Regions from separate parts of the Candidatus Pantoea communis genome, predicted to be linked through region 1. Evidence: riboswitches for the same ligand, from Rfam matches in the RefSeq annotation. Region 1 holds a riboswitch; each other region holds the start of a gene.

Region 1 (7,354 bases):
GGCCATACGGCAGGCTTCGAGCGGATCGTGCGTAACCAGCAGCACCGTTTTGCCCTTGAGCAGCGTGGCAGTCAGGGTTTGCAGACTGAGTTTGGTCATCACATCCAGCGTGGCGAAGGGCTCGTCCATCAGCACCACTTCGCGTTGGGCATACAGTGTACGCGCCAGTGCGACACGCTGCCGCATCCCGCCTGAAAGCTTATCCGGTGAGGCTTGCGCCACTTCACTCAGCTTCACCTGCTCAAGCAGCGCCAACGCACGCACCCGGTCCGGTTTTTCACCGTTGAGCCGAGCGGAAAGCATCAAGTTTTCCAGCACCGTCAGCCAGGGATACAACAGATCCTGTTGCCCCATCCATGCCACTTTGCCCGGCAACCCGCTGATATCGCCCTGCTGCGGCTGCAGCAAACCCGCCACCAGCCGCAATAAGGTGCTTTTCCCAATGCCGCTTCGCCCTAATAGCACCGTGGTTTTACCGCCGCGCAGTTGCAGATTGAGTTGCTGGCACAGTACCTGTTCGCCCCAGCTAAAGGTGATGTCGTTAAAACAGATCGGATTCATGGTCGCTTTGCCGCCAACATTGCCAGACGGGTAAACCCTCGCGCTTCCAACACCGAGGCCGCCTGCGCCGCGCGAATGCCGCTGGCACACACCAGCACAATGCGCCGGTCCTGTGGCGGCTGCCAATCGGCTATCGCCTGCGGCAGAACGCGTTCGACGATGTTCGCTACGCTGACAGGCGCTTCTTCCACCGCGCGCAACTCGACAATGCAATCATCTTTCGTCAGCAGTTGCTCATCGATAAAGGGCACGCTGTTTTCTGGCTCTTCCGCGCCGTCAAAACGAAATGCGCGCATATGCCAGTTGATGAAGTCACAGTTGATCACACTGCCGAGGGGTGAAGGTTGCAGATCCAACAGCACGCTGAGTGCCATCTGAGCCTGCATTGCACCCAAAGTCGCCACTGCCGGTCCCATCACGCCTGCGGTGTTGCAGTTGGCTGCGGAGGCGGGTAAGCGTGGAAACAGTGCCCGATAGCTCGGCGCGCTGCCGCAAAAGCCGCCGACATAGCCCTGACGGCCTAATACTGATGCACTGATCAAAGGAATCTGCGTTGCCAGACAGGCGTCGGAGAGTTGATAGGTCACCGCGAAGTTATCAGCGGCATCAATCACCAGATCGATATCCGTGAGGAGGTGCGGCAGATCGCTGGCGCCGATAGCCCGTGGCACCACCTCTATCTGCACCTCGGGATTACGTTGCAACAGCGCCTGTTGCGCACGTGCTGCCTTGCTGTGACCGAGGTCCTGCATCGTAAACAGCGTCTGGCGATGAAGATTGTGTAAGGCCACTTCATCGTCGTCACACAGGCGGATAAAACCGACGCCTGCGCCAACCAGCTGCGGCAGTAATGTAGCGCCCAACCCGCCTGCCCCCACCACCAGGACGCGCGCATCCGCCAGCTTTTGCTGACCTTCGACACCGATTTCCGGCAGCATCATCTGCCGTTGATAGCGATCCATGGTGGCTCCTTAACTCAAACTCGCCAGACCGAAGATCGGTGTTGAAGCTGCCGCCATATCGCGCTTCTCCATCAAACCAGCACTGCGTGCGGCCTGTCCCGCTTCAATCGCCAGCCGGAAACCGTTCGCCATGCCAACCGGATCGCCGGCTTTCGCCACCGCGGTATTGAGCAGGATGCCATCGAAGCCCATCTCCATCGCCTGTGCGGCCTGTGATGGCGCACCGATGCCTGCATCAATTATCAACGGGATGTCGCTGAACCATGCCCGCATCGCGCGTAATCCTTCAATGTTGCGCAGGCCCTGCCCGGAACCGATCGGCGCGCCCCACGGCATCAGCAGTTCACAACCGGCTTCCAGCAGCTTCTCACCGACGATCAAATCTTCGGTGGTGTACGGGAAGACCTGAAAACCGTCCGCACACAGGATGCGTGCCGCTTCAACCAGCGCAAAAGGATCGGGTTGGAGCGTGTCGGCATGACCAATTACCTCCAGTTTGATCCACGAGGTATTAAACAGCTCGCGCGCCATCTGCGCGGTGGTCACCGCCTCTTTCACCGTGTGGCAGCCTGCGGTATTGGGCAGCACGCGAATGTCCAGCCCGGTTAGCAGCTCGCGAAAAGCCGCACCCGCCGCGCCTTCACGACGCAAACTCACGGTGATGATTTCCGTGCCGGAGGCGGCAATCGCCTGTTGCAGAATCGCCGGTGACGGATAGCCCGCGGTGCCAAGCAGAAAACGTGACTGGGGATCGAAATCGTAAAACATGTTTCAACCTCCCTGCATCGGCGATAAGACTTCCAACTGGCAGCCCTCTTCCAGCAGCTGGTTGCTGTACTGACTTTTAGGCACAAAGTTGCCGTTGAAAGCGCTGGCAACGCAGGCGGCATCAATTTGCTGCTCGATCAGCAATTCGCTGAGCGTGCTGGCCTCAGTGCGGATCGCCCGGCCGTTAAGCTGAATATTCATAGGATTGTTCCCCGAAAAGGCGCTGCATCAGCTGTTCTGCCATCATTGGCGCCAGCAGAAAACCGTGGCGATACATGCCGTTAAGATAAAAAGTGTCGTTTTGATAATGGATTTCTGGCAGATTGGCCGGATACGCTGGGCGTAGCCCGCTGCCGCTTTCCACCACGCGAGCTTCCGCCAGAGCAGGATGAATCGCGTAGGCCGCGCTGAGCAGTTCCATCATGGCGCGTGCGCTAATGGGGCTGGCATCGTCGCTTTCCACCATCGTGGCACCGAGCATGAAATGGCCGTTACGGCGCGGCACCAGATAGCACGGAAAGCGCGGATGCAACAGACGAATCGGACGCGAGAACTGCACCTCTTCGCTGTGCAGAATCACCATCTCGCCACGCACCGAACGCAGACGCGGAAGGTCGGATTTGGCATGCATGCCACGACAATCAATCACCCGACCCGAAGGGTGTTGTGCATCAAAACGCACGCCGCGCTGTAACAGCTTTTCGCGCATTTCGGTGAGAGCCAGACGCGGGTCGAGATGCGCCTCCTCGGCAAAAAACAGCCCGCGCGCAAAACGCCCGGCCAGCAGAGGTTCAAGCTCACCGGGATCGACCCATTGGTGCTGTTCGGTCATGCGTGCGAAGCGAGTCAGTTCCTGGCTATCGCGCGGTGGCGCCACCACCAGCGTTCCCTGATGTGCCACGCTGCTGACACGCTGTTGCCACCAGGCCGCAGCATGCTGCCCAAGAGAGATCACTTCCTGCGGTGCACTTTCGGATTCGCACCAGGGTGCAAGCATGCCGCCAGCAAACCACGACGCGGGCTGGCGGGAGTCGTCGCCAATGACGTCGACCTCTTCGCCGCATTCAGCCAGCAGCGTTGCCACGCACAGGCCTGCCACGCCGCAGCCTAAAACCGTCCAGCGGCTCACAGCAGGTTATCCGGGATATAAAGGGAATTCACATCGGCCTCTCAGTGTTGACTGAGACCCGCAGATACAGGAGGAGGGAAAGGGCGCGAGCGATCCTCTGCGCCAGACAACACCGGAGCGGTGCTGTCAGTCTTCCTACGCCAGTATCAACTGGGTCAGGTTCAAAGGGTCGCTAAGCCGCGCATTGCGCTTTTAGCCTCTCAGTCTCTTTGGCGAGACTCCCCCGACGCGTCTATTTGTATTGCAGGCGCAGGTCGCCGTCAAGCACGGATTGCCGCAGATAGCCATCACGTCATCGCATGGCATTTATCGCTACCTGCACGTTCTGGATCGAAAACGTAACATATGGTATACAAAGGCATTATTGCTACTTTTCAAGCGCAAAGAAATTACAGGTGATGTTGGACTCATTATGAAAAATATTAGAATTGCCTTTATTAAAGCCGGTTGGCACAAAGAGATTGTGCACAATGCTTTGGTGGGTTTTGAGCAAGAATTAAAAGCACAGAACGTTGAAGCGGAATTAAAAGTGCTGGAAGTGCCGGGCGCATTTGAAATGCCGCTGCTGGCAAAACGCTTAGCGGAAACCGGCAAATACGACGCGATCGTAGCGGCTGCGCTGGTGGTGGATGGCGGTATCTATCGTCACGATTTCGTTGCTGCAGCCGTGGTTGATGGCCTGATGAACGTTCAGCTGACCACCAATGTGCCAGTGTTCTCTGTCTCACTGACGCCGCACAATTTCCAGCCGGTCGATGTGCTGGAAAACTTCTATACCGAACACTTTATTAAGAAAGGCAAAGAGGCCGCGCGTGCTGCGCTGGCGATTCATAATTTGTCGATCGATTAATTCCCTCTCAGGAACACTTCATTATTCGCGGTGAAGTGTTCTTGCTCTCAATAATACCTCCCTGCCCTTAAGAACAATATGTTCTACGTTATTTCGAAAATCGCATAAGCCACTTTCATTACTCTCCTCTGCTACTTCAACTTACGTAAATTTTTGTCGTAAACAGCAAAAGGTGTACAAAAACACTTCACATTCATAGCATTCACTATAATGTATAGCACAGGCTATACTTCTCAGAGGATGACTATGTTGATCAGGCACGTTGTATCGGTTGTGATGCTTACGCTCGCGATGAGCACTTCGGCGTTTGCTGCCGACAAACTCAAAGTGGTCACTACTTTCACGGTGATCGCAGACATGGCAAAGAACGTCGCAGGTGATGCCGCCGAAGTGACATCCATCACCAAGCCCGGTGCGGAGATCCATGAATACCAACCAACCCCCGGCGATATTCGTCGCGCGCAGGGTGCCGATTTAATCCTGGTAAACGGTTTTAATCTGGAACTGTGGTTTAGCCGCTTCTATCAGCGCCTGAAAGGCGTGCCGCAAGTCACAGTGACCGAGGGCATTGAACCCTTAGGTATCACCGAGGGACCCTACAACGGCAAACCCAACCCACATGCCTGGATGTCACCAGACAATGTGCTGATTTACGTCGATAACATCCGTAAAGCACTGCAAAAATACGATCCTGCCAATGCCGCCGTTTATCAGGCCAATGCGGATCGCTATAAAACGCAAATCCAGCAAACCCTGGCGCCGATGCGCGCGGAGATTGAAAAACTGCCGGAAAACCAGCGCTGGCTGGTGACCAGTGAGGGCGCTTTTTCCTATCTGGCACGTGATTTGGGTCTGAAAGAACGTTATCTCTGGCCGATCAATGCCGATCAGCAAGGCACACCGCAACAGGTGCGCAAAGTGATTGATGCGGTGAGAGCCAACCACATCCCGACTATCTTCAGCGAAAGCACCATCTCCGCCAAACCGGCCCAACAGGTCGCGCGTGAAGCGGGTATTCACTACGGCGGCGTGCTCTATGTTGACTCTCTCAGCAACAGTGACGGGCCGGTTCCGACCTACCTTGATCTGCTGCGCGTGACCACCGATACCGTAGCCAAAGGCATCACCGCCGGGAGCCAAAAATGACCCTAAACGTGCAGGATGTTAGCGTCACCTACCGCAACGGTCACACTGCGCTGCGTCAGGCATCTTTCTCCGTGCCAGCGGGCAGCATCGCCGCGCTGGTGGGCGTCAACGGCTCCGGGAAATCCACACTGTTTAAGGCCATTATGGGCTTCGTGCCGCTTTCGACGGGTCAGGTCACGCTGGCAGAGATGCCCGCGAAGCGTGCGCTAAAACACAATATCGTCTCCTATGTGCCGCAATCCGAAGAGGTGGACTGGAGCTTCCCGGTGCTGGTGGAAGATGTGGTGATGATGGGCCGTTACGGCTATATGAACATGCTGCGTATCCCGCGTGCGGAGGACAAACGCAGCGTGGATGAGGCGCTAGCACGCGTCGGGATGAGTGATTACCGCCATCGTCAGATTGGTGAACTCTCCGGCGGGCAGAAAAAACGCGTCTTCCTCGCACGTGCGCTGGCTCAGAGTGGTCAAATTATCCTGCTGGATGAGCCCTTCACCGGCGTCGATGTCAAAACCGAGGCGGCGATCATCACCCTGTTGCAGGAGCTGCGCGATGAAGGCCGCACTATGCTGGTCTCCACGCACGATCTCAACACCATCCCCGATTACTGCGACCGCTGTGTGCTGGTCAAAAACACCGTGCTGGCTAGCGGCTTATTGCATGACACTTTCACCGCTGCCAACCTGGCGCGCACCTTTGATGGTGAGGTGCAGCAGCGTAATGCCGCACTGTTGCAGAAGATAGCCGCACGACCGGGGGCGGATCATGTCGTGGATTATTGAACCCTTCGGCTATCAATACATGCTGAATGCGATGTGGATCGCCGCGCTGGTCGGGGCGATTTGCGCGTTTCTCTCCTGCTTTCTGATGCTGAAAGGCTGGTCGCTGATTGGTGATGCGCTATCCCATTCGATAGTGCCGGGTGTGGCTGGCGCGTACATGCTGGGGTTGCCCTTCTCACTCGGTGCCTTTCTCTCCGGCGGACTGGCGGCGGGCAGCATGCTATTCCTTAACCAGCGCACGCGCCTGAAAGAGGATGCGATCATCGGACTGATCTTCTCCTCCTTCTTCGGCATCGGGCTCTTTCTGGTGTCACTCAATCCGACATCGGTCAATATTCAAACCATTGTGCTGGGCAACATTCTCGCGGTGGCGCCCGCCGATATCTGGCAGCTCGGCACCATCGGCGTGGTGACACTGACGTTGTTGCTGCTGAAGTGGAAAGATTTGATGGTGACGTTCTTTGATGAAAGCCACGCGCGCTCGCTTGGACTGAATACCACCGGCTTAAAGATTCTGTTCTTTACCCTGCTCGCGGCCTCCACCGTCGCCGCATTACAAACCGTTGGCGCTTTTATGGTGATTTGTCTGGTGGTGACACCGGGTGCCACTGCTTATCTGCTCACCGACCGCTTCCCGCGTTTGTTGATGATTGCCGTGGCTATCGGCAGCATCACTAGCTTCCTTGGCGCGTGGAGCAGCTATTTCCTTGATGGTGCCACTGGCGGCGTGATCGTGGTGGCACAGACTCTGGTGTTCCTGCTGGCGTTCGTCTTTGCGCCTAAACACGGCGTGCTGGCCGCACGGCGACGCGCTCGTCTGGCGCAGGAGGTCAACCTCAATGATTGAAATACTGCTGAGTCCTTTCGAATTCGAATTTATGAATATGGCGCTGATCATCACGCTGATTTTGTCGCTGCCGTGCGCCATGCTGTCCGCATTTTTAGTGTTAAAAGGCTGGTCACTGCTCGGCGATGCCATGAGTCACGCGGTATTTCCCGGCGTGGTGCTGGCGTGGTGGATCGGCTTTCCTTTTGCGATTGGCGCTTTTATCGCGGGCATGCTTTGCGCACTCGCCACAGGATTTATCAGCCAAAACAGCCGCATCAAACCTGACACGGTAATGGGTATTGTGTTCTCCGGCATGTTCGGCGCCGG
Region 2 (7,354 bases), on a different contig from region 1:
CAACAGGATTGGCCGATCACGCAGCAGGCAACGCGCTAAGGCCACGCGCTGGCGTTGACCGCCGGAAAGCTCAGCTGGCAAGCGGTTCAGCATCTCGGCTAATCCGGTCTGCTCAGCGATGGCGGCCAGCTGTTGCTGCTGTTCGCGCGTCAGTTTCAGGCCCGGATGCAAACCCAATCCCATATTTTGCTGCACCGTGAGATGTGGGAAGAGGTTGTTCTCCTGAAACAGCATCGACACCGGCCGCGCCGACGGTACGCTACGCGTATGATCGACGCCATTCACCATTAGGGTTCCCTGGCTCACTGGCAAAAAACCGCCGATCAGACTGAGCAAGGTGCTTTTGCCTGCGCCGCTGGGGCCAAGGATCGCCAGACGTTCCCCCGCCTGGGCTTCAAAACGGAAGCGCATTGGCAGATGCTGGTAAAGGTAAGTGAGATTATTCAGTGTCAGCATGACGATCCGGCAGTTTTTCCATCAGAGTAAAGAGCAACAGGCACAGTAATAACAGTAGCAGTGCGGTTACGGCACCGTCTGCGCCGCGATAGGCACCAATTTGCTGGAACAGATAGAACGGCAGCGTGCGGAAATCGGCGCTGCCAAACAGGGCCACCACGCCGAAATCGCCAATCGACAGCACGCAGGCAAACGCCAGCGCTTGTGCAATGGGCCGCTTTAGCGCGCGCAGTTCAATCAGTTTCAGGCGATTAATACCAGCAATACCCAATGATGCGCAGAGCGGGCTGTAGCGAGCGCTGATATCGCGCATCGGGTTCTCCAGTACTTTCATCGCATAGGGGATGGCAATCAGCGCATTGGTAAATATCACTAAGCCATCGGCACGCTGCGGCAGGCCGATGGTAGCGTTGAACAGCAGGAAAAAGCCGCTGGCCAGCACGATGCCGGGCATCGCCAGGATCAGCATACCGCTTAGCTCCATTGCCTGTGCCGCAACGTTGCGCTGACGCTGACGCAGCTCGCGACTGCTCCATAGCAACATGATGGTCAGCACCACGCACAGCAATCCGGCGCCGATGGCGATGCGCAGTGAGGTGAAGGTCGCTTGCCATAACGCGGGCTGTTGCAGTGCACCCGCCACGCCACCGCGCAAACCATCAAACACTACCGCGGCGAGCGGCGGCAGCAAAAGTATCAGCGCGCAAGCAATCAACAGCGTGTCGCCGATCCGGGCATGCCAGCAATCCTGCGGGTCACGCCAGCCGCGAATGCTTTGGCTGCCGGTAGGGATGGCTTTACTGAAGCGTTGGCTGAGCAGCACCAGCAGCAAACAGCATCCGAGCTGCAACAGTGCCAGTAGCGCCGCACGACTGGGATCGTAATCAAAACTCAGCGCCTGATAAATCGCTAGCTCTAACGTGGTGGCGCGCGGTCCACCGCCCAATGCCAGTACCGTGGCAAAGCTGGCGAAGCACAGCATAAAAATCAGGGCTGCGGTGGGCAGGATCTGACGTCGCAACCATGGCCACTCGACCAAACAAAACAGGTTCCAGCCGCGCAGGCCAAGCTGGGCGGCTAACTGACGCTGTTCGCCGGGAATACTTTCCAGCGCCTGTAACAGCATTCGGGTGGCAAGCGGCAGATTGAAGAACACGTGCGCCAGCAGAATGCCTTGCAAGCCATAGGGCGAGAAGCTGTAGTTGAGGCCTAAAAGGCCACAGAGTTGTGCCAGCCAGCCGCTGCGACCGTAAACACTGAGCAAGCCAAATACGGCCACTAAAACCGGCAAGACCAGCGTCATGGCACACAGGCGCAGCAGCAGATTACGTCCTGGAAAGCGGCGGCGATACAGCGCACGTGCCAGCAGAATCGACGGCAGCACCGAGAGCAGGGCAGATAACAGCGCTTGCTCAAACGAGAAGGCCAGGACGTGGTGCAGGTAACTGTCAGTGAGCAAGGCACGCCAGTCAGTGACCGGCGCCGCCATCACTAAGGCGCCAAACGCCAGCAGTGCCACTGCGCACAATAGCAGCGCAACGGCACTTCCAGGAATTAACCAGGCTGGCATTAACGGCTAACGGCTTGTTGCCAGGTGCGAATCCAGTCCGCGCGATGATCGGCCACTTCGGCTGAGCTATATTGCAGCGCATTCGCCGGCACGGTGAGCGACTGATAACCGGCAGGCAGATCGCTTTTGATCACCGGATACATCCAGTTGCCAGTCGGAATGGTCTTCTGGAAAGCTGGCGACACCATAAATTGCATAAACTGCTGCGCCAGTTTGGGCTGTTTGCTGCTAGCGAGCTGTGCAGCCACTTCTACTTGCAGATAATGGCCTTCGCTAAACGGCGCAGCGGCGTAGTTATCTTTCTTCTCTTCGATGATGTGATATGCCGGAGAGGTGGTGTAACTCAGCACCAGATCGCCTTCGCCTTTCAGGAACAGGCCATAGGCTTCGCTCCAGCCCTTAGTGACGGTGACCGTTTTCTGTGCCAGCTTCTGCCAGGCGTCAGGTGCTTTATCGCCATACACTTTTTGCATCCACAGCAGCAGGCCTAATCCCGGTGTGCTGGTGCGTGGATCTTCATAGATCACACGCCACTTTTCCGGGCTTTCGACCAATTCTTTTAGGCTCTTCGGTGGGTTCTTCAGCTTGTTTTTATCGTAGACGAAGGCGAAGTAGCCGTAATCGAACGGAACGAAGGTGTCGTTATGCCAGCTATCAGGCAGTTGCAATTTACTGGTGTTGACGGTGCTTTTCGCGAACAGGCCGGTTTTTTCGGCGGCTTGCACGAGGTTGTTATCGAGGCCCAGCACCACATCGGCTTTGCTGTTTTTGCCTTCCATCCGCACGCGGTTGAGCAGCGACACGCCATCTTCCAGCGCCACATAGTTCAGTTCGCAGCCGCACTCGGCTTCAAAGGCTTTTTTAACGGCAGGGCCGGGGCCCCAATCTGCAGAGAACGAATCGTAGGTGTAAACGGTAAGAACAGGCTTGGCAGCCAACGCCGGGGCAGAGATCAACAGCAACACGGGCAAGACTTTGTTTAACACTTTGCGCTCCTTGAGGAGAAGATAAGGTTGAGTCGCAAAGGATCTGAGTTATCGCTCATCTCAAATCCCTACGCCGGTATGAGCCGGATCAGGTTCGACGGGTTTCTCTCAGCCCAATACCAGGGCACCCCGTTGAGAACGGCTTATATTAGACACTTCTGTGACAGCGCGAAAGTGTCACAGCTCCGGTGGTGCAAACCAGGCCGATTTAAAGTCAAACCAGCCGAGCGTGTTGAGCCGCACACCGCGCATACTGCGCTGGCCTTCCAGCAGTAACCAGTGATGGAAGAGCGGATGAACAAAGTCGCTGTTCACCAACTGCTTACTCCAATCGGCTAAGGATAAGTTTTTTTGCCGCCACTGCTCCGCATCGGCATGCCAGTTAATCGGGACGCAGTGGTGCATTAGCGGCAGCTCGTAGAGTTGGGCAAACAGCGCGTACTCCAGTGGAAGCGTGAAGTTCACACTGCCGAGCCAGATGTCACTCTCTCCTTCACCTTCGAACCACTCTTCGTAGCTCAGCTCGCGCGTGATCAGCTCAACGCCCTGTTCAGCCAGCAGCGGGCGCAGGGCGTTAGCAATCCCTTCATGCTCAACATGATGGCTGTACCAGCTGATGGTCAGTTGCGTGAGTCCATCGGGCTTTTCGGCTGGGGTGAGATCGCGGCGATGATGCCAGCGCGGTAAGAAACCGTATGCAGGGAACCAGTAGCGCTGATAGCCCACACCCGCATGGTTGAGCAGGGCAATCGGGTTAAGCAGATAGCTCACCCAGCGTCGAAAATGGGCATCCTTACCACGCTCTGAGCGCTGGTCGAACAGCAGGAAATAGCAACCTTCTTCCAGACGGCTCTCTTCGGATTTCTCATCGGCGGTTTCCCCCTGCAGCTTCACGCCGGCATACACCAGCTCGTCGCTGATTTCCGGCAGCACCCAAATCGACACGTCATCAATCAGCGCGCGATAGCCAAAATAGTCATCAAAGGCGGCGATTTTCAGCTGCGTCTGCTGGTTGCGTACCACGCTGTAAGGACCGGTGCCGATGGGTTGACGGGCAAAATGGCGCAACGTCGGCCATTCGCGCGGCAGGATCATCGCGCTGACGCTGGCCAGCAGCCAAGGCAACCAGCTATCGGGCTGCGTCAGATGAATATCCAGCGTCCAGGGCGCGGGAGAGTGCAGTTTGTCGATATGCGAGAATAGTGGCTGACTGCGTACGCGATCCAGCGAGGCGATAACGTCTTCCATCTCCAGTTCACGTCCGTGATGGAAACGAATTGCGGGACGTAAAAAGAAGCGCCAGTGGAGTGGGGAGGTTTGCTGCCAGTGATGGGCGATATCCGCTTCGATTTCCCCCTTTTCCTCATTTATCCGCGTCAGGCCGTTAAAGATTTGTCGCGCCAGATGGGTTTCCGAACGACGCAGCGGCGAGCCCGGCAGCAGATTGGGCAGCGGACGGTAATAGAGCACGCGCAGGATGTGCTTGCCCTGGCGGAAACTACGTCCGAGATGGGCCGCAATCATCTGCCGCACCTGATTCTTATCGCCGACCAGTTGCACCAACTGCTCTATGCGGTCCTGCTCCAGTAGATCCTCGGCGCGCTGCTGCTGCAGTGCTAAGCCGGTGTAATTGAAGCTCAGAGTCGAACGCTTACCGCGCCCGGCTTCTGCCTGCCAAATCAGCCAGCCCGCATCCTGCATGGCATTCAGCAGATTACGCATGTGGCGGCGCGAGCAGTGCAGTCGTTCAGCCAGATCGCTTAAGGTGGTTTCCTGATCCACACCCTGGCAGCTTTGCCACAGGCGGATGAACTGCTGTTGCAGTCGCGCAGAGGACATAAAAGGGGAACTCCTTCTCAGAATCGCTCAGTTTTTCCTGCCCCATATTAGAGGCATACTGCCAGGCAATGGAAGAGCGGGAGGCATTCAGCAATGAATGGCGCTCTGCCAGCGGTTCCGCCGACGTGGAGCCTTTTCTGAGTAGGGTGCATTTCACCGCCAGCAGCGTTTTCTCTGCTGGCTTTTTTCGTTTTGCTGTGAAATCTTCTACCCTCTTTGTCTTAGCCTCATTTCTCCGCAAAGGGATTTCTGCATGAAATCGCTGTTAACGCGCCAGCGTCGTATCAATCCGGTTTATCTCTCTTTTATGGCGGTGTCGTTTATGACCGGTGTCGCCGGTGCGTTGCAGGCACCCACGCTGAGTCTGTTTTTGACGCGCGAAGTGCAGGTGCGACCGTTTTGGGTCGGGCTATTTTTTACCATCAACGCGATTGCCGGGATTGTAATTAGCCTGCTGATGGCGAAACGTTCGGACAATCGCGGCGATCGTCGCAATCTGATCCTGTTTTGCTGCCTGATGGCGGTACTGAATGCGCTACTATTCGCCTTTAATCGTCATTACCTGACGTTGATCAGTGTGGGCGTGTTGCTGTCAGCGCTGGCCAGCGTGGCGATTCCGCAGATCTTTGCGCTGGCACGGGAATATGCCGATCGGTCGGCGCGTGAAGTGGTGATGTTCAGCTCGGTGATGCGTGCGCAACTGTCGCTGGCGTGGGTGATTGGCCCGCCGCTGTCGTTCGCCTTAGCGCTTAACTATGGCTTCGTGACGCTGTTCTGCGTGGCGGCGGCGATTTTCCTGCTCAGTATGCTGCTGATTTGGCGCACTCTGCCTTCAGTGCCGCGCGTGGCCGCGACGCCAGAGCAGGTGCTGACCCAGCTCAGTCCGTGGAAAGATAGCCAGGTGCGAATGCTGTTTATCGCCTCGGTGGTGATGTGGGCGTGCAACACCATGTATATCATCGATATGCCGCTGTATATCAGCTCCACATTGGGGTTGCCGGAAAAACTGGCGGGATTATTGATGGGGACGGCGGCAGGGTTGGAGATTCCTATCATGCTGCTGGCCGGACACTACGCGAAGCGCTTTGGTAAGCGCAAGTTGGTGCTGTTAGCGCTGGTGGCGGCGATTCTGTTCTATCTCGGACTGGTGTTATTCCAGTCGCGCACGGCATTGATGGTGTTGCAGCTGTTTAACGCGGCGTTTATTGGCATCGTCGCAGGGATTGGCATGCTGTGGTTCCAGGATTTGATGCCGGGACGCGCGGGCGCGGCGACCACCATGTTTACCACCTCGATCTCGACCGGTCTGATTATCGCGGGATTGATACAGGGCACGCTGAGCGAGCGCTTTGGCCATGAGTCGGTGTATTGGCTGGCATTAGCGATGGCGCTTGTGGCGTTGGGGCTGGCGTCGCGCGTGCGTGATGCCCAATAAATATAAAGTCGCCCGCAAAGGCGACTTTATAAACATCCAGTGCGTCTCTATTCGGTGCGCATTCAAACGCACCGAATAGGGCATTAACGCAGGAATGCTGGCTGAGTGGTCTCGTAGTTGGAGATGGACGCTTCGTGTTGCAGCGTCAAACCAATGCTGTCGAGACCGTTAATCATGCAGTGACGGCGGAAGCTGTCGATTTCAAAGCTGTAAGACTTATCACCCGCCGTGACGGTCTGCGCTTCCAGATCCACGGTAAAGGTCACACCCGGCTGCGCGGCCACCAGTTTGAACATCTCATCCACTTCTTCATCGCTCAACTTCACCGGCAGCAGCTGGTTGTTAAAGCTGTTGCCATAGAAAATATCCGCGAAGCTGGGTGCAATCACCACGTGGAAACCGAAATCGGTCAGGGCCCATGGGGCGTGCTCACGTGATGAGCCGCAGCCAAAGTTTTCACGCGCCAGCAAGATGCTGGTGCCTTTAAATTCCGGCTTGTTCAGCACGAAACCTGGGGTTGGCACGGTGCCCGCATCATCTTCGAAGCGCCAGTCGTGGAACAGGTGCGCGCCAAAACCGGTGCGCGTCACTTTCTGCAGGAACTGTTTTGGAATGATGGCATCGGTATCGACGTTCGCGGCATCCAGTGGCGCCACAATTCCGGTGTGTTGGGTAAATTTGTTCGCCATGGCTTAAGCTCCCTGAGTCAATTCACGAATGTCGGCAAAACGACCGGTTACTGCCGCCGCTGCAGCCATCGCCGGGCTCACTAAGTGAGTGCGACCGCCACGGCCCTGACGACCTTCAAAGTTACGGTTACTGGTGGAGGCACAACGCTCGCCTGGGTTCAGACGGTCATTGTTCATCGCCAGACACATGGAGCAACCCGGCAGACGCCATTCAAAACCGGCTTCGAGGAAAATCTTATCCAGACCTTCTGCTTCCGCCTGGGCTTTAACCGGACCTGAACCCGGTACTACCATGGCCACCACGCCCGGCGCGACTTTGCGGCCTTTGGCGATAGCAGCGGCAGCACGCAGGTCTTCAATACGTGAGTTGGTGCAGGAG
Region 3 (7,354 bases), on a different contig from region 1:
TGTAGTTCATTCTCTAAGACGCTGGCTCCCGGGTTACGTGTTGGCTGGGTGGCACCTGGACGCTATCGCGATCGCGTCTTGCATATGAAATATATCGGCACGGGTTCAACAGCCACACAGCCGCAACATGCGGTGGCCGAATTTATTCGTCTTGGTCACTATGGGCCGCATTTACGCCGGATGCGCCAGGTTTATCAACGTAATTACGAGACTTTTAGCTGCTGGGTACGCCACTATTTCCCGTGCGGTATCTGTGTCTCGCGTCCGCAGGGCAGCTTCCTGATGTGGATTGAGTTACCTGAAGCGTTTGATGCGGTTCGGCTTAACACCGAACTTCGCACGTTGAACATTCAGGTCGCCGTCGGATCGCTGTTTTCTGCCTCGGGCAAATATCGTAACTGCTTGCGCCTGAATTATGGGTTGCCCATCAATGAGCATACAGAACAGGCCATCGCCCAACTTGGCGCTGCGGTGGAGCAGGCCATGCATGCCTGTCATATCGAAACGGAACCCGCTTCATCCCTGACTGATTAAAGTGGAAAGGCAGGGCTGGAGAGAGAGGTAGACCAGCCCTGGCCCACTGCCAGCGACAGCGGGCAGGCACACTTTATCCTGACCGGAAAAACACGCTAGCTCGCAGGAAGCGGACTGCGCGTGAGGTTCCAGCCAAATTACCCTGATTGCAGAACGTTACAACGCTTCTGCGGGCTGGGTTCCAGCTTCAACCAGTGCCAGCAGCTCCTGTGTCGCCTGACGCCAGTCTCCCGCCTGAGTAATGGCGCTCACCACGGCAACGCTTCCAACGCCAGTGGCCAAAACTTCAGGTACGCGCGCAAGGGATATACCGCCAATCGCCACAGTCGGTATATCCTGCAACCGTGCCATGTGGCGTTTCAGTTCTACGACGCCCTGAGGTTCCGAAGGCATATCTTTGGTTTGCGTAGGGTAAATGTGTCCCAGTGCAATGTAGGAAGGACGCAGCGCCAGCGCGCGGTCCAACTCGGCATCATCATGAGTCGATAACCCAAGACGCAAACCTGCCTGGCGGATAGCGTCCAGATTAGCCATGTCCAAATCTTCCTGACCAAGATGCACGCCATAGGCGTTATATTTGATCGCTAATCGCCAGTAATCGTTGATAAACAGGCGTGCACGATACTGCTTGCCCAGCGCAATTGCCTCGCGCACTGCGTCTTCTACTTCATGATCCTGGCAATCTTTGATGCGCAACTGGATGGTGCGAACGCCAGCCTCCAGTAAGCGTGCAATCCACTCTACGCTATCAACAACAGGGTACAGCCCCAGTTTCGGGGCCGTGGCTGGAAAGGCATCGGTCATACTTTTTCCTCTTTAAGGGCATCGGCGGCGTGATAAAGCTCGCCACCACGACTGCGGAAGGCATCCGACATCTGCGCCATGCCAATTTCAATGGGCTGGGCTTCTGCCTGCTGGCGAGCAGCATATTCGCGCACTTCCTGGGTAATTTTCATCGAACAGAATTTTGGACCGCACATTGAGCAGAAGTGAGCCACTTTGCCCGATTCCTGCGGCAATGTCTCATCGTGATAAGCGCGTGCCGTATGCGGATCGAGCGCCAGATTGAACTGATCCTCCCAACGGAATTCAAAGCGTGCTTTCGACATGGCGTTATCACGGATCTGTGCGCCAGGATGGCCCTTAGCCAGATCGGCGGCATGCGCGGCGATCTTGTAGGTAATCAGCCCCTGCTTCACATCTTCTTTATTCGGCAAACCGAGGTGCTCTTTCGGTGTGACGTAGCACAGCATGGCGCAGCCAAACCAACCAATCATCGCGGCACCAATGCCGGAGGTAAAATGATCGTACCCGGGGGCGATATCGGTGGTCAGTGGGCCAAGCGTGTAAAACGGCGCTTCGTGACAGTGCTCTAACTGTTCGGTCATGTTGCGGCGGATCATCTGCATTGGCACATGGCCTGGACCTTCAATCATTACCTGCACATCGTATTCCCAGGCAATCCTGGTCAACTTACCTAAGGTATGCAACTCGGCAAACTGGGCTTCATCGTTGGCGTCCTGAATCGATCCCGGACGCAGGCCATCACCGAGTGAGAGCGCGACATCATAGGCAGCGCAGATTTCACAGATCTCGCGGAAATGCAGATAGAGGAAACTCTCTTGATGATGTGACAGGCACCACTTCGCCATGATCGAACCACCACGCGAGACAATACCGGTCAGACGATTAGCCGTCATCGGCACATAGCGCAGCAGCACACCAGCGTGAATAGTGAAGTAATCCACCCCCTGTTCTGCTTGCTCGAGCAGGGTATCGCGGAAAATCTCCCAGTTAAGGTCTTCCGCCACGCCATTCACTTTCTCCAGTGCCTGATAAATGGGCACAGTACCAATCGGCACCGGGCTGTTTCGCAAAATCCACTCGCGCGTTTCATGGATATAGCGGCCTGTGGAGAGGTCCATCACGGTATCCGCCCCCCAGCGTGTTGACCACACCAGTTTCTCCACTTCCTCTTCGATCGATGAGCTCACCGCTGAGTTGCCTATATTGGCGTTCACCTTCACCAGAAAGTTACGGCCAATGATCATCGGCTCTGATTCGGGGTGATTAATATTGGAGGGTATGATAGCGCGGCCGCTGGCAACTTCCTGGCGCACAAATTCGGCGGTGATGTTTTCCGGCAGATTGGCACCAAAACTGTGGCCCGGGTGCTGTTGCAGTAGCACTTCACCACGAATACGTTCGCGGCCCATGTTTTCTCGCACCGCGATGAATTCCATCTCGGGTGTAATCATGCCCTGACGTGCGTAATGCAGCTGTGTGACGCAGCGGCCAGCTTTGGCACGACGCGGCTGCGGTAACTGCTCAAAACGCAGGTGATCCAGCCCTTCATCGGCTAAGCGTTGCTGGGTGTATTGCGAACTCAACTGGTGGATCGCTTCGCTGTCATCGCGTTCAGCGATCCAGTTTTCACGCAATCGGTCTAATCCCCGATGCACATCAATGGTGGCCGCGGGGTCGCCATAAGCACCTGCCGTGTCATATACCGGCACTGGTTCGTTGTGCTCATACTGTGGATTCTCTTTTGTGCCACCGATGTGTGTAGGGCTAAGCTGGATTTCGCGCATCGGCACACGGATATCCGCTCGGCTGCCGGTAATCCAGATACGTTTTGAATTGGGGAAAGCGGTGCCTTGCAGCGAATCGATAAATTCCTGCGCTTGTGCACGTTGTTCACGACGAGAAGTTTTAGCAACAGACATAGCAAATTTCCTGAATTAAGGGGAAGTTGCTTGTCCAGAGTTCGGAAGGAGTAACAGGGACGATGCCGGGCGCCAACACGCATCGCTCAGTGAATGTCTACTCTTGTTCCCTTCGCAGGTACTAACCTGATCAGGTTCCGCGGATCCCGAATAAACGGTCTCAGCCCCTTAGGGCACTCCGACAAGGTTGAATTTTACGATATAAGCTACTTTGCTTGCCATTTCACGCCTGGGCAGTGCTCGTGTCCGTCACGTACTACGTGTACGCTCCGGCCACTGCGCGCTGTCCGAGCGTGAACTGGCTGCGCACGCTACGCTTATATCGCAAAATTTGACTCTAGATTGCTTTAAAGAGACGCATAAAAACGTGAATAGGCCTCAATAAAAAAGCCCATTCAGCATAAGAGGGCTTTTTCGGAATAACAAGTTTTTTACATGGGGCCGAAGTTAAGCGGGGCGAGCCATGCTGCTTTCATTGGCGACCGGTGGGCGCGCCAGCTGGTTATCCCAGGCGAGTTGCACCAGCTTATCTTCCAGCGTGAAGCGCGACTCCAGCACTTCACCCACTTCGGATAACGCCTTCTGGAATTCTACGCAGTTATCGTCGTTGATGGCCTGCTGCAGATGGCTGTCATACAGTTGCATCATGCGATCGGTATTCGCTTCCAGAGCGGGATAGAGTTGGGCTGCCGCAATGAGTGGGCTATCGCCTTCCATCTCACTGATAATGCGTTCATAAATACTGAAATGACCGGTTGAGAGGTAATCAACCAGGCCGTGACAAAACGCATCCAGCGCCTGTTCATCCAGGGCACTGAGCGCCTCTTTGTTTGGCTTGATGCCAATTAATGCGTAATAGCTGACAAGCAACTGTCGGCGCGCGCGCAGCCACGCATCAACGAGTTCATTACCGCCACTTACACGCCTGGCCAGGTCATCTAACTGGGTAAGCATATGGGGCTCCGGGTGAGTTATAGTTATCCATTCCACACTTAACATCAGGATTTCAGCGTGCCATTTGACGCTAAGGACAACGAATAAGATGCAACGTGAGATCTCAAGCGTAGACGCTGGCTGGTGGATTGTCAGCCATGAACAAAAACTTTGGTTACCGCAAGGTGAACTGCCGCATGGCTTATCCGGCGATTTTGGCCTGACTGGAAAAACCGCGATTTTGATTGGCGAATGGCAGGCGGAAAATGTCTGGCTGATACGTGAATCACGACCTGACAATATGGGCTCTGTTCGCCAGCTTATCGACGAAGATGTTGGACTTTTTCAGATGGTTGGGCGTGGAGTTCAACTCGCCGAATTCTACCGCTCACACCGCTGGTGTGGCTACTGCGGCCACGAAATGCACCTCAGTAAACGCGAATTTGCCTGCCTGTGTCACCATTGCCGCGAGCGCTATTACCCGCAGATTGCACCGTGCATCATCGTAGCGATTCGCCGGGGGGAGGAGATTCTGCTGGCCAACCATGCGCGTCATCGCAACAGCATTTACACAGTATTAGCTGGCTTTGTTGAGGTCGGGGAGACGCTGGAGCAGGCCGTCGCGCGTGAAGTGATGGAAGAGAGCAACGTCCGGGTTAAAAATGTCCGCTACGTCACCTCGCAGCCCTGGCCGTTCCCGCATTCATTAATGATGGCGTTTATGGCCGAATATGAGGGCGGTGAGTTGCAGCATGATGGCAAAGAGTTGCTGGATGCCGGCTGGTATCGCTATGACGATTTGCCCTTGTTACCGCCACCGGGCACGGTGGCACGGCGGTTGATTGAAGATACCGTTGCCCTGTGTCGCGCCAGCGCGCCGTGAAAATGCTACACTGGCGGCCTTAGCATGAGAGAGCCCATTATGAGTGAACTGAAGAACGATCGTTATCTGCGTGCCCTGTTACGTCAGCCGGTGGATGTCACCCCTGTATGGATGATGCGACAAGCCGGGCGTTATTTGCCGGAGTACAAAGCCACGCGTGCTGAAGCCGGTGATTTTATGTCGCTGTGTAAGAATGCGGAGCTGGCGTGCGAAGTCACCCTGCAGCCGCTGCGTCGTTATGCGCTGGATGCCGCGATCCTCTTCAGCGATATCCTGACGATTCCTGATGCGATGGGGCTGGGGCTCTATTTCGAAACGGGCGAAGGTCCGCGCTTCTCAAATCCTATTACCTGCCGTGCAGATGTAGACAAACTGCCGATTCCGGATCCAGAAGATGAGCTGGGTTATGTGATGAATGCGGTGCGTACCATTCGCCATAACCTGAAAGGTGAAGTGCCGTTGATCGGCTTCTCCGGCAGCCCGTGGACGCTGGCGACCTACATGGTTGAAGGCGGCAGCAGCAAAGCGTTCACCAAAATTAAAAAGATGATGTATGCCGAGCCGCAAACCCTGCACAAGCTGCTGGATAAGCTGGCTGACAGTGTCATCCATTACCTGAACGCCCAGATCAAAGCCGGTGCACAGTCGATTATGGTCTTCGACACCTGGGGCGGCGTGCTGACCGGCCGCGATTACCGTGAGTTTTCACTCTACTATATGCACAAAATCGTTGATAGCGTGCTGCACGAGAACGAAGGTCGCCGTGTGCCGATTACGCTGTTCACCAAAGGTGGTGGTCAGTGGCTGGAAGCTATCGCAGCGACCGGATGTGATGCGCTGGGACTGGACTGGAGCACCGATATTGCCGATGCGCGTCGTCGCGTGGGTGACAAAGTTGCGTTGCAGGGCAACATGGATCCTTCCATGCTGTATGCGCCTCCGGCACGTATCGAGCAGGAAGTGGCCACTATCCTTGAAGGCTTTGGCACGGGTGAAGGGCATGTCTTCAACCTGGGACATGGCATTCATCAGGATGTGCCGCCAGAGCACGCCGGTGCATTCGTCGAAGCCGTACATCGTCTGTCTCGCCCTTATCATCAGGGTTAAGCATGGATTTAGCCGCGCTGCGGGCTGAACAGTTACAACGCGCTGCTAACGTGGTACGGCAGGATGATTTCGACGTCCTGCCGCCTCGTTTTATCGCCGGTGCGGACGTCGGTTTTGAACAGGAAGGTGACATCACGCGTGCGGCACTGGTGGTATTAGAATATCCCTCATTGCAGCTGGTGGAGCACCGTATAGCACGCCTCGCGACCACCATGCCTTACATCCCGGGTTTCTTATCGTTTCGCGAAGTCCCCGCACTACTGGCAGCCTGGCAGCAGCTGACACACCAACCCGATCTTTTATTCGTTGATGGTCATGGTATTGCCCATCCCCGTCGCCTCGGCGTGGCTGCGCATTTTGGCTCGCTGGTGGATGTTCCAACCATTGGCGTGGCGAAAAAACGGCTCTGCGGGCGTTTTACCGAATTGGATGCTGAACCGGGGAGCCGCCAGCCACTGATGGATAAAGGCGAACAAATTGGCTGGGTGTGGCGCAGTAAAGCGCGCTGCAACCCTTTGTTCGTCTCAACCGGGCATCGTGTCAGTATGGACAGCGCACTGAATTGGGTGGAGAAATGTACCGCGGGCTATCGTTTGCCCGAGCCTACACGCTGGGCCGATGCGGTTGCTTCGGGGCGTCCTGCGTTTCTGCGTTGGCAAAATGCGCGTTAACGCTGTTTGCGCGCGGCTTTTGCGGTACACTGCCGCCAGCTAACCTATTGAGAGTAAGTTTGATGTTACAGAACCCCGTCCATTTGCGTCTGGCGAAGCTGGAAAGCTGGCAGCATATGACCTTTATGGCCTGTCTGTGCGAGCGGATGTTCCCCAATTATTGGGCCTTCTGTCAGCAGACTGAATTCGCCGATCCGCAACTCTATCGTCGCATCCTTGACCTTGTCTGGGAGAGCCTGACGGTTAAAGACGCCAAAATTAACTTCGATAGCCAACTGGAGAAGCTGGAATCCGCGATTCCGAATGGCGATGATTTTGATATCTATGGTGTCCACCCAGCGATCGATGCCTGTGTTGCGTTGAGCGAAGTTGTGCATGCACAACTCAGCGGCGAAACTCTGGAGCACGCAATCGAAGTCAGTCGCACCTCGATTACCACCGTCGCTATCCTTGAAATGACGCAGGCCGGTCGTGAAATGACCGATGAAGAGCTGCGTGAA

What was found. A riboswitch is a leader RNA that binds a small molecule or an ion and turns the genes downstream of it on or off. The one in region 1 is predicted to bind thiamine pyrophosphate.
Region 2: another riboswitch for thiamine pyrophosphate. It lies ahead of thiB (thiamine ABC transporter substrate binding subunit); the one in region 1 lies ahead of F3J37_RS06830 (FAD-dependent oxidoreductase).
Region 3: another riboswitch for thiamine pyrophosphate. It lies ahead of thiC (phosphomethylpyrimidine synthase ThiC); the one in region 1 lies ahead of F3J37_RS06830 (FAD-dependent oxidoreductase).

The regions. Positions count from the first base shown of each region.
Region 1 covers NZ_VWXC01000003.1:182,560-189,913, reverse strand. The annotation lists gene F3J37_RS06850 (ABC transporter ATP-binding protein) at 1-561, opposite strand, end outside; gene F3J37_RS06845 (HesA/MoeB/ThiF family protein) at 558-1,523, opposite strand; gene F3J37_RS06840 (thiazole synthase) at 1,533-2,291, opposite strand; gene thiS (sulfur carrier protein ThiS) at 2,295-2,492, opposite strand; gene F3J37_RS06830 (FAD-dependent oxidoreductase) at 2,476-3,420, opposite strand; TPP riboswitch at 3,536-3,655, opposite strand; gene F3J37_RS06825 (6,7-dimethyl-8-ribityllumazine synthase) at 3,833-4,270, shown strand; gene F3J37_RS06820 (metal ABC transporter substrate-binding protein) at 4,547-5,416, shown strand; gene F3J37_RS06815 (manganese/iron ABC transporter ATP-binding protein) at 5,413-6,198, shown strand; gene sitC (iron/manganese ABC transporter permease subunit SitC) at 6,182-7,045, shown strand; gene F3J37_RS06805 (metal ABC transporter permease) at 7,038-7,354, shown strand, end outside.
Region 2 covers NZ_VWXC01000010.1:75,611-82,964, forward strand. The annotation lists gene thiQ (thiamine ABC transporter ATP-binding protein ThiQ) at 1-456, opposite strand, end outside; gene thiP (thiamine/thiamine pyrophosphate ABC transporter permease ThiP) at 440-2,026, opposite strand; gene thiB (thiamine ABC transporter substrate binding subunit) at 2,026-3,012, opposite strand; TPP riboswitch at 3,060-3,154, opposite strand; gene sgrR (HTH-type transcriptional regulator SgrR) at 3,190-4,851, opposite strand; gene F3J37_RS14530 (MFS transporter) at 5,105-6,286, shown strand; gene leuD (3-isopropylmalate dehydratase small subunit) at 6,370-6,975, opposite strand; gene leuC (3-isopropylmalate dehydratase large subunit) at 6,979-7,354, opposite strand, start outside.
Region 3 covers NZ_VWXC01000034.1:19,457-26,810, forward strand. The annotation lists gene F3J37_RS26560 (aminotransferase-like domain-containing protein) at 1-534, shown strand, start outside; gene thiE (thiamine phosphate synthase) at 691-1,338, opposite strand; gene thiC (phosphomethylpyrimidine synthase ThiC) at 1,335-3,260, opposite strand; TPP riboswitch at 3,351-3,451, opposite strand; gene F3J37_RS26575 (Rsd/AlgQ family anti-sigma factor) at 3,708-4,214, opposite strand; gene nudC (NAD(+) diphosphatase) at 4,303-5,076, shown strand; gene hemE (uroporphyrinogen decarboxylase) at 5,116-6,183, shown strand; gene nfi (deoxyribonuclease V) at 6,186-6,854, shown strand; gene F3J37_RS26595 (YjaG family protein) at 6,917-7,354, shown strand, end outside.